3 regions of the Nonomuraea africana genome follow, and region 2 is predicted to be linked to each of the others. Evidence: riboswitches for the same ligand, from Rfam matches in the RefSeq annotation. Region 2 holds a riboswitch; each other region holds the start of a gene.
The links. A riboswitch is a leader RNA that binds a small molecule or an ion and turns the genes downstream of it on or off. The one in region 2 is predicted to bind cyclic di-AMP.
Positions count from the first base shown of each region.

Region 1: it holds a riboswitch for cyclic di-AMP, as region 2 does, so the genes downstream of both, H4W81_RS21635 (C40 family peptidase) here and H4W81_RS47670 (C40 family peptidase) in region 2, are expected to answer to the same signal.
Region 3: it holds a riboswitch for cyclic di-AMP, as region 2 does, so the genes downstream of both, H4W81_RS09000 (CHAP domain-containing protein) here and H4W81_RS47670 (C40 family peptidase) in region 2, are expected to answer to the same signal.

Region 1 covers NZ_JADBEF010000001.1:4,581,020-4,584,287, reverse strand. The annotation lists gene H4W81_RS21640 (LysR family transcriptional regulator) at 1-826, opposite strand, end outside; cyclic di-AMP (ydaO/yuaA leader) riboswitch at 1,169-1,311, shown strand; gene H4W81_RS21635 (C40 family peptidase) at 1,475-1,900, shown strand; gene H4W81_RS21630 (hypothetical protein) at 1,973-2,773, shown strand; gene H4W81_RS21625 (M48 family metallopeptidase) at 2,770-3,268, shown strand, end outside.
Region 2 covers NZ_JADBEF010000001.1:5,982,485-5,985,752, forward strand. The annotation lists gene H4W81_RS28440 (3-isopropylmalate dehydrogenase) at 157-1,209, opposite strand; cyclic di-AMP (ydaO/yuaA leader) riboswitch at 1,308-1,452, shown strand; gene H4W81_RS47670 (C40 family peptidase) at 1,465-2,133, shown strand; gene serA (phosphoglycerate dehydrogenase) at 3,217-3,268, opposite strand, start outside.
Region 3 covers NZ_JADBEF010000001.1:1,955,525-1,958,792, forward strand. The annotation lists gene H4W81_RS08990 (BlaI/MecI/CopY family transcriptional regulator) at 231-620, shown strand; gene H4W81_RS08995 (M56 family metallopeptidase) at 623-1,537, shown strand; cyclic di-AMP (ydaO/yuaA leader) riboswitch at 1,667-1,835, shown strand; gene H4W81_RS09000 (CHAP domain-containing protein) at 1,863-2,636, shown strand; gene H4W81_RS09005 (TetR/AcrR family transcriptional regulator) at 2,730-3,268, opposite strand, start outside.

The sequences.
Region 1 (3,268 bases), 1.4 Mb from region 2:
GGCCATGGGCGGGCAGGACGGCGACGCTGATCCGCCTGGCGGGCAGCGACGGCGAGGGATGCACCAGCCTGATGTCCGAGCGCACCGACCGGCCGGCGATCGACGGGTAGAGCATCACGCCGACGCCCGCGGCGACCAGGCCCTGACGGCCGTTCCAGTCGTCGCACAGGTGGGTGATCCGCGGCGCCCCTCCCATCGCGGCAGACAGCTCGGAGATCGGGCCGAGGCAGTCGGGGTGGGTGCCGTCGATCCACGGCTCACCGGACAGGTCGGCCAGCCGTACCTGCTCCTGCGCGGCGAGGGGATGGCCGGCGGGCAGGGCCACCATCGGCTCGTCGTCGAACAGGAAGAGCAGGTCGAGCCCCGGGTCGGGGGCGGCGTCCCACGAGGTGACCAGCGCGACGTCGGCCGCGCCTGCCAGCACGCCCGAGCCGCCGTGTTCGCCCACGGTGAGCGACAGTTCGACGTCGGGGTGGGTGGCGGTGAAGCGGCGGAAGCTCTCCGGCACGAACCTGGTGGCCGCGCTGGGGAAGGCGGTCACGCGCACGCTGCCGCTCTCGGCGGTGGCGAAGGCGCGCAGCCGGGTCTCGAACAGGCTCATCCCGTCGACCACGGCCGCGGCCTGCTCGATGGCGGCCAGGCCCGCCTCGGTCGGCTGCACGCCCCTGGGGCGGCGGTGGAAGAGCCTGACGCCCGTACGGCGCTCCAGGGTGGCGATCTGACGCGAGACGGCGGGCTGGGTCATCGACAGGGCCTCGGCCGCGGCGGAGAAGGAGCCGCGCCGGCCGACCTCCAGCAGGACGCGCAGGGACCACAGATCAGGCATGCGAAGAGTTTATGGCTACGCGGCAACACCCCTCGTTCGGCTGATGTTAATGGTGTGACGAAAGTGACGAATGGGACCTGACAGCGCGGGGTAACACGAGGTGTGAGAAGCGTCACAACGGACACCTGGAACGTTCGATGGAGCTGTGGGTTGTCTCCTGACAGCCACCCGTCGACGATCTTTACTCCTTTACTTCGGCTTTGCCTGCCCTTGGTGAGGCGGGTACCTTCTCGCATCGCGGCGACCAAGCCATGGCGCCGCCACGTCCGCCGGCCCCTCTGCGGCCGGTGTGCACACATAACGATCCGCTGGTCCCCGCGCCGAACCCCCCATTGAGCGTGCGCGGTGGACCCGCCGAGTCCGTGCGGCATGGAGCACGGAGCCGGGGACCCGAGCACCTGGGGTGAGTCCGGCCTTCGGGCCGGTAGGGCGACTTCCACGCCCGAACCCGTCAGCTAACCCGGTAGGCATTCGTGGAAGATCCAAGGAGACGTTCTGTCTACCCCCGTTAACAAGACCCGTCTGTCCTGCCTTGCCCTGAGTGGCGTCATGGTCGCGATGGGAGGAGCCGTCCTCCACGCACCAGCCGCTCACGCGTCCCCCGCCAAGGCGAGCGCGGTGCGGACGGCCGTGGTGAAAGTCGGCGCTGTGAAAGCCGGCGCTGTGAAGGCCGGTGTGGTAAAGAGCGCCGCCGCGAAGGCGGCGCGGCAGAAGATGAGGGCGGCCAAGGCCGTCGACGTGGCGAAGAAGCAGGTGGGCGACCCCTACCGCTACGGCGGCACGGGGCCTGGCTCCTTCGACTGCTCGGGCCTGGTGCAGTACGCCTGGGCCAAGGCGGGCATCAGGATTCCGCGCGTGACGCACAGCCAGTACGCACGCATCAAGAAGAAGGTCTCCTGGCGCAGCCTCAAGCCCGGTGACCTGATGTTCTTCCGCGGCAAGGGCCATGTCGGCATGTACGTCGGCAAGGGCAGGATGATCCACTCGCCGAGCACGGGCAAGACGGTGCGGATCGAGAAGATCAACGGCTGGCGGAAGGCCTCCTTCGCCGGCGCGGTCCGTCCCGGCGCGTAGGCGCACGCGCGGAGAGCCCCGTCCATCCCCCTCCGGACGGGGCTTTCCGCTGTCCGGGCTAGCATCGCTGCCGTGGTGACCCGCAGAACCCTGCTGGCGGCCGCGCTGGCCGGCACGGTGCCTGCGTCGGCCGGTCCGCTCGTGCCGCCCGAGGCGCGTGGCCTGTGGGAGTCGGGCGTCACGTTCGCGTACGGCACGCGCTCGCTCGCCCTCGGCCATCACGCCCCCGCCGCACTGCTTCGCGACCTCGCGGCGCGGGCCGACGCCGCGGGCCGTACCGTCACGGCGGTTCTGCGGCGGGCCGTACGGCCGGTGGTCGTGGTGCCCGCGACGACCGCGGAGGCGGCGGCGCTGGCGGGCACCGGCTCGGTCGAGGGACTGGCCGCGCTGGCGTCGGAGGGCCGGGTGATCGTCGTGCCGGGCGCCTTCGCGCGCCTGACCCCGGTGGGCCGCGACGTCGTGCTCGCCCACGAGCTCACCCACGTGGCCGCCGGCACGTACGGGCGTCCTGTGTGGCTGAGGGAGGGCTTCGCCGACTACGTCGGCTACCTCGGTTCCGGGCTGGACGTCCACGTCGCGGCGGCGGAGCTGGCCGCCGAGGTGCGGTCGGGTCGGGCGGCCACCCGGCTGCCCGCCGACGGCGACTTCGCTCCGGGCTCGCCCCGGCTCGCGCAGGTCTACCAGGAGTCGTGGCTCGCCTGCCGCCTGATCGCCACCCGCTACGGCGAGCGGGCGCTTGCGGCCCTCTACGATCGGGCAGCGGGGCGCGATCTCGCCCAGGCGCTGCGCCCCCTTGGCCTGTCGGTCACGGCGCTGACCGGCCTGTGGCGCGAGTATGTGCGGGACGAGCTGACGGCGAGGGGACACGGATGAGCTGGCTGGACCGGCGGGCGGGCATCGCGCTGGCGCTGCTGGGCGCGCTGATCGTCGTGGTGGTCGTGGTCACCACTCCCTGGGAGACGATGTCGGGCGCGCCCTCCGTGCCGCCCGATCCTTCGAGGGACTTCACCGCCGCCCAGATCGCCCGCTCGCAGGCCTTCGACGCGGCCATCAGCGTGCCGTCGTATCTGTCGCTCGGCCTGACCGTGCTCTTCGCGGGCGTGCTGGTGGCCACCCCCTGGGGCGCCCGCCTGCTGGCCAGGCTGAAGGGGCCGTGGTGGCTGCGGGTCGTGCTCGGCGTCGTGGTGCTCACGGCGGTGGTCGAGCTGCTGCGCTGGCCGCTCGGCGTCTGGTTCGAAGGCCAGCTGCGCGACTTCGGCCTGTCCACCCAGAACTGGGTGAGCTGGACCGGTGACCGGCTGAAGTCCATCGGGGTGCGGGTCGCGATCATGTCGATCATGGTGCTGGCGGTCGTCGCGCTGGCCCGCA
Region 2 (3,268 bases):
AATCCTTCTCTTTTCGCGAGATTTGCCCTGAGTCCATTTTGCGCTGGACCGGGTAACGGGAACCTACAGCAAACGCCTGGCGGTTCTCGCTGGCCGCCAGGCGTTGGTTGAGCACCGGCGGCCGCTTGGCCGCCGGGCTGGGGGTGCACACGACGGTCAGGCGCCGCCGGATACTCGTGCGGTGATGTCGTCACCGATCTCGTGCGTGGTACGGCCGGTCCAGCCGGTCAGACGCTCCACGATGTCGTCGGCGACGGCCTGCTCGACGCGGGCGGCCTCCTCGGCCAGGCCGAGGTGGTCGAGCATCATGGCGACCGACAGGATGGTCGCCGTCGGGTCGGCCTTGCCCTGCCCCGCGATGTCGGGGGCGCTGCCGTGAACCGGCTCGAACATGCTCGGCGCGGTGCGCTCGGGGTTGATGTTGCCGCTCGCCGCCAGTCCGATGCCGCCGGCGATGGCGGCGCCGATGTCGGTGATGATGTCGCCGAAGAGGTTGTCGGTGACGATCACGTCGAAGCGCTCGGGCTGGTTGACGAAGAACATCGAGGCCGCGTCGATGTGCTGGTAGTCGGTGGTGACCTCGGGGAAGTCGGCCGCGACCCTGTTGACCGTGCGCTGCCACAGGTCACCGGCGTAGGTGAGGACGTTGGTCTTGTGGACCAGCGTGAGCTTCTTGCGCGGACGCTCGGCGGCCCTGGCGAAGGCGTAGCGGACCACGCGCTCGACGCCGAAGGCGGTGTTGAGCGACTCCTGGGTGGCGATCTCGTGAGGAGTGCCGCGGCGCAGGACGCCGCCGGCTCCCGCATAGAGGCTCTCGGTGCCCTCGCGGACGACGAGCATGTCGATGTCCCCGGGGAGGGTGTCGGCGAGCGGGGTCTCCACGCCGGGGTAGAGCTTGACCGGACGCAGGTTGACGTAGTGGTCGAGCTCGAAGCGGAGGCGCAGCAGGAGGTCGCGCTCGAGGATGCCGGGCGGCACACTGGGGTCGCCGATCGCGCCGAGCAGGATGGCGTCGTAGCCGCGCAGCTCCTGAAGGACCTCGTCGCTCAGGGTCTCCCCGGTGGCGTGGTAGCGGGTGGCGCCCAGATCGTAGTGAGTAGCATCGATCTTGGCGCCGACCGCCTCCAGGACCTTGAGCCCTTCGGCGACGACCTCGGTGCCGATCCCGTCACCGGGAATGACGGCCAGACGAATGTTGCGCGACTCCATGGCCGGTACCTTACCGGGTCGTCTCGCTGGACGAACACCTGATCTCACCTTCCGGACATCTGGTTTGTCCGTATTGCGGTGGTTTGACCCTTTCGTTAGAGTCCGTTGGGCCTAATCCGTTGCGGCGTTCGCACGGAGCCGGGGACCCACTTCCCCCTGGGGCGAATCGGCGTCCCCACGCCGTAGGGCGGCTTCCACGCCCGAGCCCGTCAGCTAACCCGGTCGGCCACCTGGAAGGACAGTCCCCTGTCTCGCATGGTCACGACCGCGCTCGTTTGCGGTCTTCTCACCACAGGAGCCCTCGTCACGGCCTCCCCCGCCGTCGCCGACACCCCCGGCTCCGACGCCCCCCTCATCCTCGCCCCCGGCCTGGACCTCGGCTCCCGCACCCCCGCGAGCCCCGGCGTCGTCAAGGTCTCGGATCCCGCCAAGGGCACCACCATCACGGGCGCCGACGTCAGGAAGGCGCTCACCAAGCAGCAGCCCACTCCCGCCTGGCGGATCGCCCTCTCGTTCGCGATGGACAAGCGCGGCACGCCGTACGTCTGGGGCGGCACGGGCTCCCGCGGCTACGACTGCTCGGGCCTGATGCTGCGAGCCTACGAGAAGGCGGGCATCGAACTGCCCAGGGTGGCCGCCGACCAGTACCGGGCCTTCTCCCGGAAGATCGCTTGGAACGATCTACGCCCTGGTGACCTGGTCTTCTTCAGCAGCCTCGGTCACGTCGGCATGATCTCCAGACCCGGATACATGGTCCACGCTCCCCGCTCGGGTGACGTGGTGAAGGAGGAGGAGCTCAGCGCCTGGCGCCGGAGGGCGTTCGTCGGCGCCGTCCGTCCCGATCCGAAGGGGGTGGCGATGGCGGCGGAGCAGGCGAAGGCCAGGCAGGAGCCCGCCCCGGCGATGCTGACCGCCACCCTGTAGTCCCACCGTCCCCCCTGCGCCCTGGTCACCACGACAGCACGCAGGGGGGACGCCGCTCTTGGAGGAGCACACCCTCGCGGCCACCCGACCCACCAGAGGGCACGCCAGCGGGGTCACCTGGCGATCGGGGCACTGCGGCGGCCATCAAGGGACGCCCGCCGCTCGACCTTCTGAACGACTGCCGCTTGGGTTCACGGGCACTCGGTCGATCATCGGCTGAGGTGTCGCTGTTCACACGGGGGATATCGCCGTGCTCACCGCGGGGGCGCGGTCAGCGGTGTGAGATCTCCCCGGTGGAGCAGGGGGACCTCCACCGAGGACATCCCGGTTCAGCGAGGGGATGGTGCGCCGCCGTTGTCCCTGCGGTCCAGCGCCGTCTGGACGGCCTCCGCCGCCTCTTCCTCGGTGTCTTCCGCACGGTTCCATGGATACATGTCGTACACGTGGCTCATCTCGTTTCGCGGACGCGATTGGCTCGGACATCGGATCCCGGTCGCGAATCCGACCGGGCCTGAGCTCGTGCGGTCCGGATCACGGACCGGACGAAGGGGACTTAAGGCCGACGCAACGCCGCGCACCGCGACGGGTCGCCGACCTGCCCTAACAGGCCCCGTCGCGGCAGGTAATAAGTACGAGTACCCAGCGCATCTCTACCAAAGTACCTGGCACGATCCATGCTGTCTCGCTGGACGTCCAAACATCTCACGATATGAGACGCCGTTGCGGCGGCGCGGCGGCGCTCCCCGAGGAGCGTCCCCTGGACGGACGGGGGCGGTGAGCGCGGAGGCGCTTAGTGGGGCTTGCCGTACGGGCCGGAAGAACACCCAGCCAAGCACCGAACGCCCGCCAGCGAACCGAACGCCCGGCCACGCACAGAACGACCGTCTGAGGACCACGCGCCAACCGAGAAGGCACGCCACACGGAAGCCTGAAGCGCGGACCACACGGAGACCAAGAAGCCCACACCACGTGAGAAGCGCACGCCACCCGGAAACCAGAAGCCCGTGAGAAGAACGCCACGCGCAAAACAGCGAAACGCCCTCTCGCGGGGCTGCGGGAGGGCGTTTCGCGACAGGTGCCGGGTCAGTCGCTCAGGTCGACCGAACGGCCGCTGTCGGCGCCGATCTCCGTCACG
Region 3 (3,268 bases), 4.0 Mb from region 2:
GGGTTCATCAACGTCGCCGACCGAAACCCCCTCGTGAGCTGCTGTTCGGCGATCCAAACTTTACCTTCGGCGGTACTCTCCACCGGCCCACGGGGTGCATCAGCCCGCTGTGATCGTTCGGAGGCGTTTCACGCCCCCATACGGACATATTTGTGGCGGCATGATTGCTTCTGAGACCCTCGGTAACAGTCATGAGGGCGCAGCGAAGGGCCATGGGAGAGTGACGGGTGATGGCGGAGTTCGGCCCGCTTGAGCAGGCAATCATGGAAGCACTGTGGACGGCGAACGGGCCGCTCCTGATCCGCGAACTGCTCGATCAGATCAACCGCGGAAGGGACAAACCTCTCGCCTACACCACGGTTCAGACAGTCACCGACAGGCTCGCCCGGAAGGGCTTCGTCACTCGCAGGCCCGTGGGGATCGCCATCGCCTACACGGCCGTGGCCAGCCGCGAGGAACATGTCGTGGCAGTCATGCTCGAGGCGCTGGCCAACCTGCCGGAGCGAGGGCCTGCTCTCGCCAGATTCGCCGAGAGCGTCGACCCTGACGACGCCCAACGACTTCTCGACGCCCTCACGTACCGCTCGTCGGACATCAACGAAAAGCGTGAGGCGCCGTGACGATGATCGTCGCCGGCCTGGTCGTCGCCCTATATTTGATCAGCCAGTGGGCGGGGCCGGTCCTCGCGCGTGCCACATGGCCCTCTCGTCGGCCGGCGACGGCTGTGGTTCTGTGGGTGAGCCTCCTCGCCGCCATGGCCGTTGTTTTGCTCACCTTGACGCTCATGATTCTCGCCTGGCCGCCGGGACCGCTGCACAGGTGGTTCGAGCACCTGCGTTCCTGTATGCCAGGTCACACTCATGTCGGAGAACTGGCCGCATTAGCCGTCGCGGTGGTGGGTGGTGGCTGGCTCCTGCTGGCCGCGTGGCGAGGGATGACCCGCGTCAGCCGTACGGTCACCGAACGACGGCGACACCACGAGATGGTTCAGCTGATCGCGCGGTATCCCGACAGCCCCAGGGACGTCTGCCTCATCGAGCATCCCTTCGCGCTCATCTACTGCCTGCCGAGGCGGGCGCGGCCGATCGTGATGACCACCGGTCTGCTGAAGCAACTGGACGGCGCGCAGGTGGAGGCTGTACTGGAGCACGAACGGTGCCATCTCCAGCACCGTCATCACCTGGTGCTCGCCGTCGCGGACGCCATGCGCACGGCACTTCCGTGGTCGGCGACCGTGAAGCACGCCGTGACCGAGCTCTCAACGCTGGTCGAGATGGTGGCGGACGACGCGGCCGTCCGGCGGTGCGGGGTGGCCCCGGTCGTCGACGCGCTCCACCGGCTCACTCCCGTGACGGGACCGACCGGGAGTCTGGGGGCGGGTGACGAGTCGGGGCGGCGGATGAAGCAACGAATCGCTCGACTTGAGGCAGGCCGTGGGCAGGCTCGCCACCCCGGCCCGAGAGCCGTGCTCCTGCTGTCCCTGGCAACTCTGTCCGGCGTCCTGCTCGCCGCCGTTGCCCTGCACCTTCCCTGTTGACAGCGAGTAAGCGGCCAAGCAGCGATTGGTAGATCTTTTGTGCCTATTGCTGCGGTTTGGTCAAGGAATCGCTACCTTCCTCCTACATCGCACGTACTGATCGGCGACTTGCCTTCACCCCCGAGGGCGGCCGGTCGGCCGCCGAATCCCAGCGGTGACGGGCACGCCCGTCACGGGAACCGGGGACCCACTTGGCGTGGAGCGATCCATGCCCGGGGTGAATCCACCATGCGTGGTGGTAGGGCGACTCCTGGCCCGAACCCGTCAGCTAACCCGGTAGGCGGTGAAGGAGAAAGGGCCATTCCCCCACCTCATGCCATCAATCGTGGAAGGGCTGCTTGAGGCTGCCCAAAAGGATCTCGGTTACCGGGAACAGAGCAACGGCTACACCAAGTTCGGCGACTGGTACTACGCCAACGTGGACCAGAGCGACTCCTACTTCAAGACCGCGCCTTGGTGCGACATGTTCATCACCTGGGCCGCCCATCAGGCCGGTGTCCAGGAGTACGTCGGAGAGTTCGCGTCCACCGTCGACCACGCGAAGTGGTTCAAGCAGCAGGGCGCGTGGAGCGACCAGCCCGAACCCGGGGCCCTCGTCTTCTATGACTGGTCCGGCTCGGACAGCGTCGAAGGCATCGACCATGTCGGAATCGTCGAGCGGGTGGACGGAGCCAAGATCTTCACGATCGAGGGCAACGTCGACCGGGTGTGGCTCAAGCGCAAGGAGCGCGATCAGAGCAAGGTCGTCGGCTACGGCCTGCCTCGGAAGGTGCAGGAGAACAGCGGCGCGCTCGACGAGGTCGTCGCCGAAGAAGGCGAGGGCGCTGCGGTCGGCGCAGCACCCTCACCCCCGGTGAAGGCCCCACCGGTGCAGAACGTGTCCGCATCGGCGCAACAAGCGTTCGTCAACGTGACGTCGGCGAGCTCCAGCGGGCTTCCGCAGATTCAGGACGCGACCGCGCCGGCCGCCGTGCTCGTCGCTCTGCTGTGCACCGCTGTGGTCGTCAAGCGCGTCCGGGACAGGCAATCGGCTCAGGTGGCGGCGGCGGTTGGCCGACACCGCCGACCAGCCGGGCGGCACCGGGGATTGCTCGCATAGGGTTCCTTCTCCGGTCGGGCCTCACGGCCCGGCCGGAGAAACCCTCGAAGGACAGGCCTGCTGTCTACGTGTCATGTTGCGCGAAGATCCGTCCTAGCCGCGTGGAGAGACGCCCTCGGTGAGGGCGGTGGCGACCTTGCGTATGCGCTCGCGGAGATCCGGGGCATGGGGACCGCGAGTGAGCAGGAGCTGGTGCGCCGCACCCACCAGCGCGAGCGCCAGCGACTCGGTGTCTGCCTCGGCCGCGATCCTGCCGTGCTCCTTCTCTGCCTTCAGGTAGGCGGCGAATGCGCGCTCGCTGGCGTCGATCTCGAGGGTTCCTTGGCTGAGCGCCTCGCCCAGGTGGCTGAGGATCGCCGGCCTGGCCATCGCCAGGCCGGCGAGGGCCAGCAGATTGCCCGTGAGCAGGGTCTCGATGGCTGACATCAGGTTGTCCACGACGTCGCCGGTGCCCGCGAGGGTCGTGAGAGCCGACAGGGCCGCCCCCGCCTTGCCTGCTCGGTCGAGAAACAGCTCGGCCAGGAACCCGTCCATGTCGGAGAAGTGGTTGTAGAGCAGACCGGTCGCGCAGCCGGCCTCCTTGGTGACCGCCCTGCCCGTCAGCTCTGAGGGGCCCGCGCGCAGCAGGATCC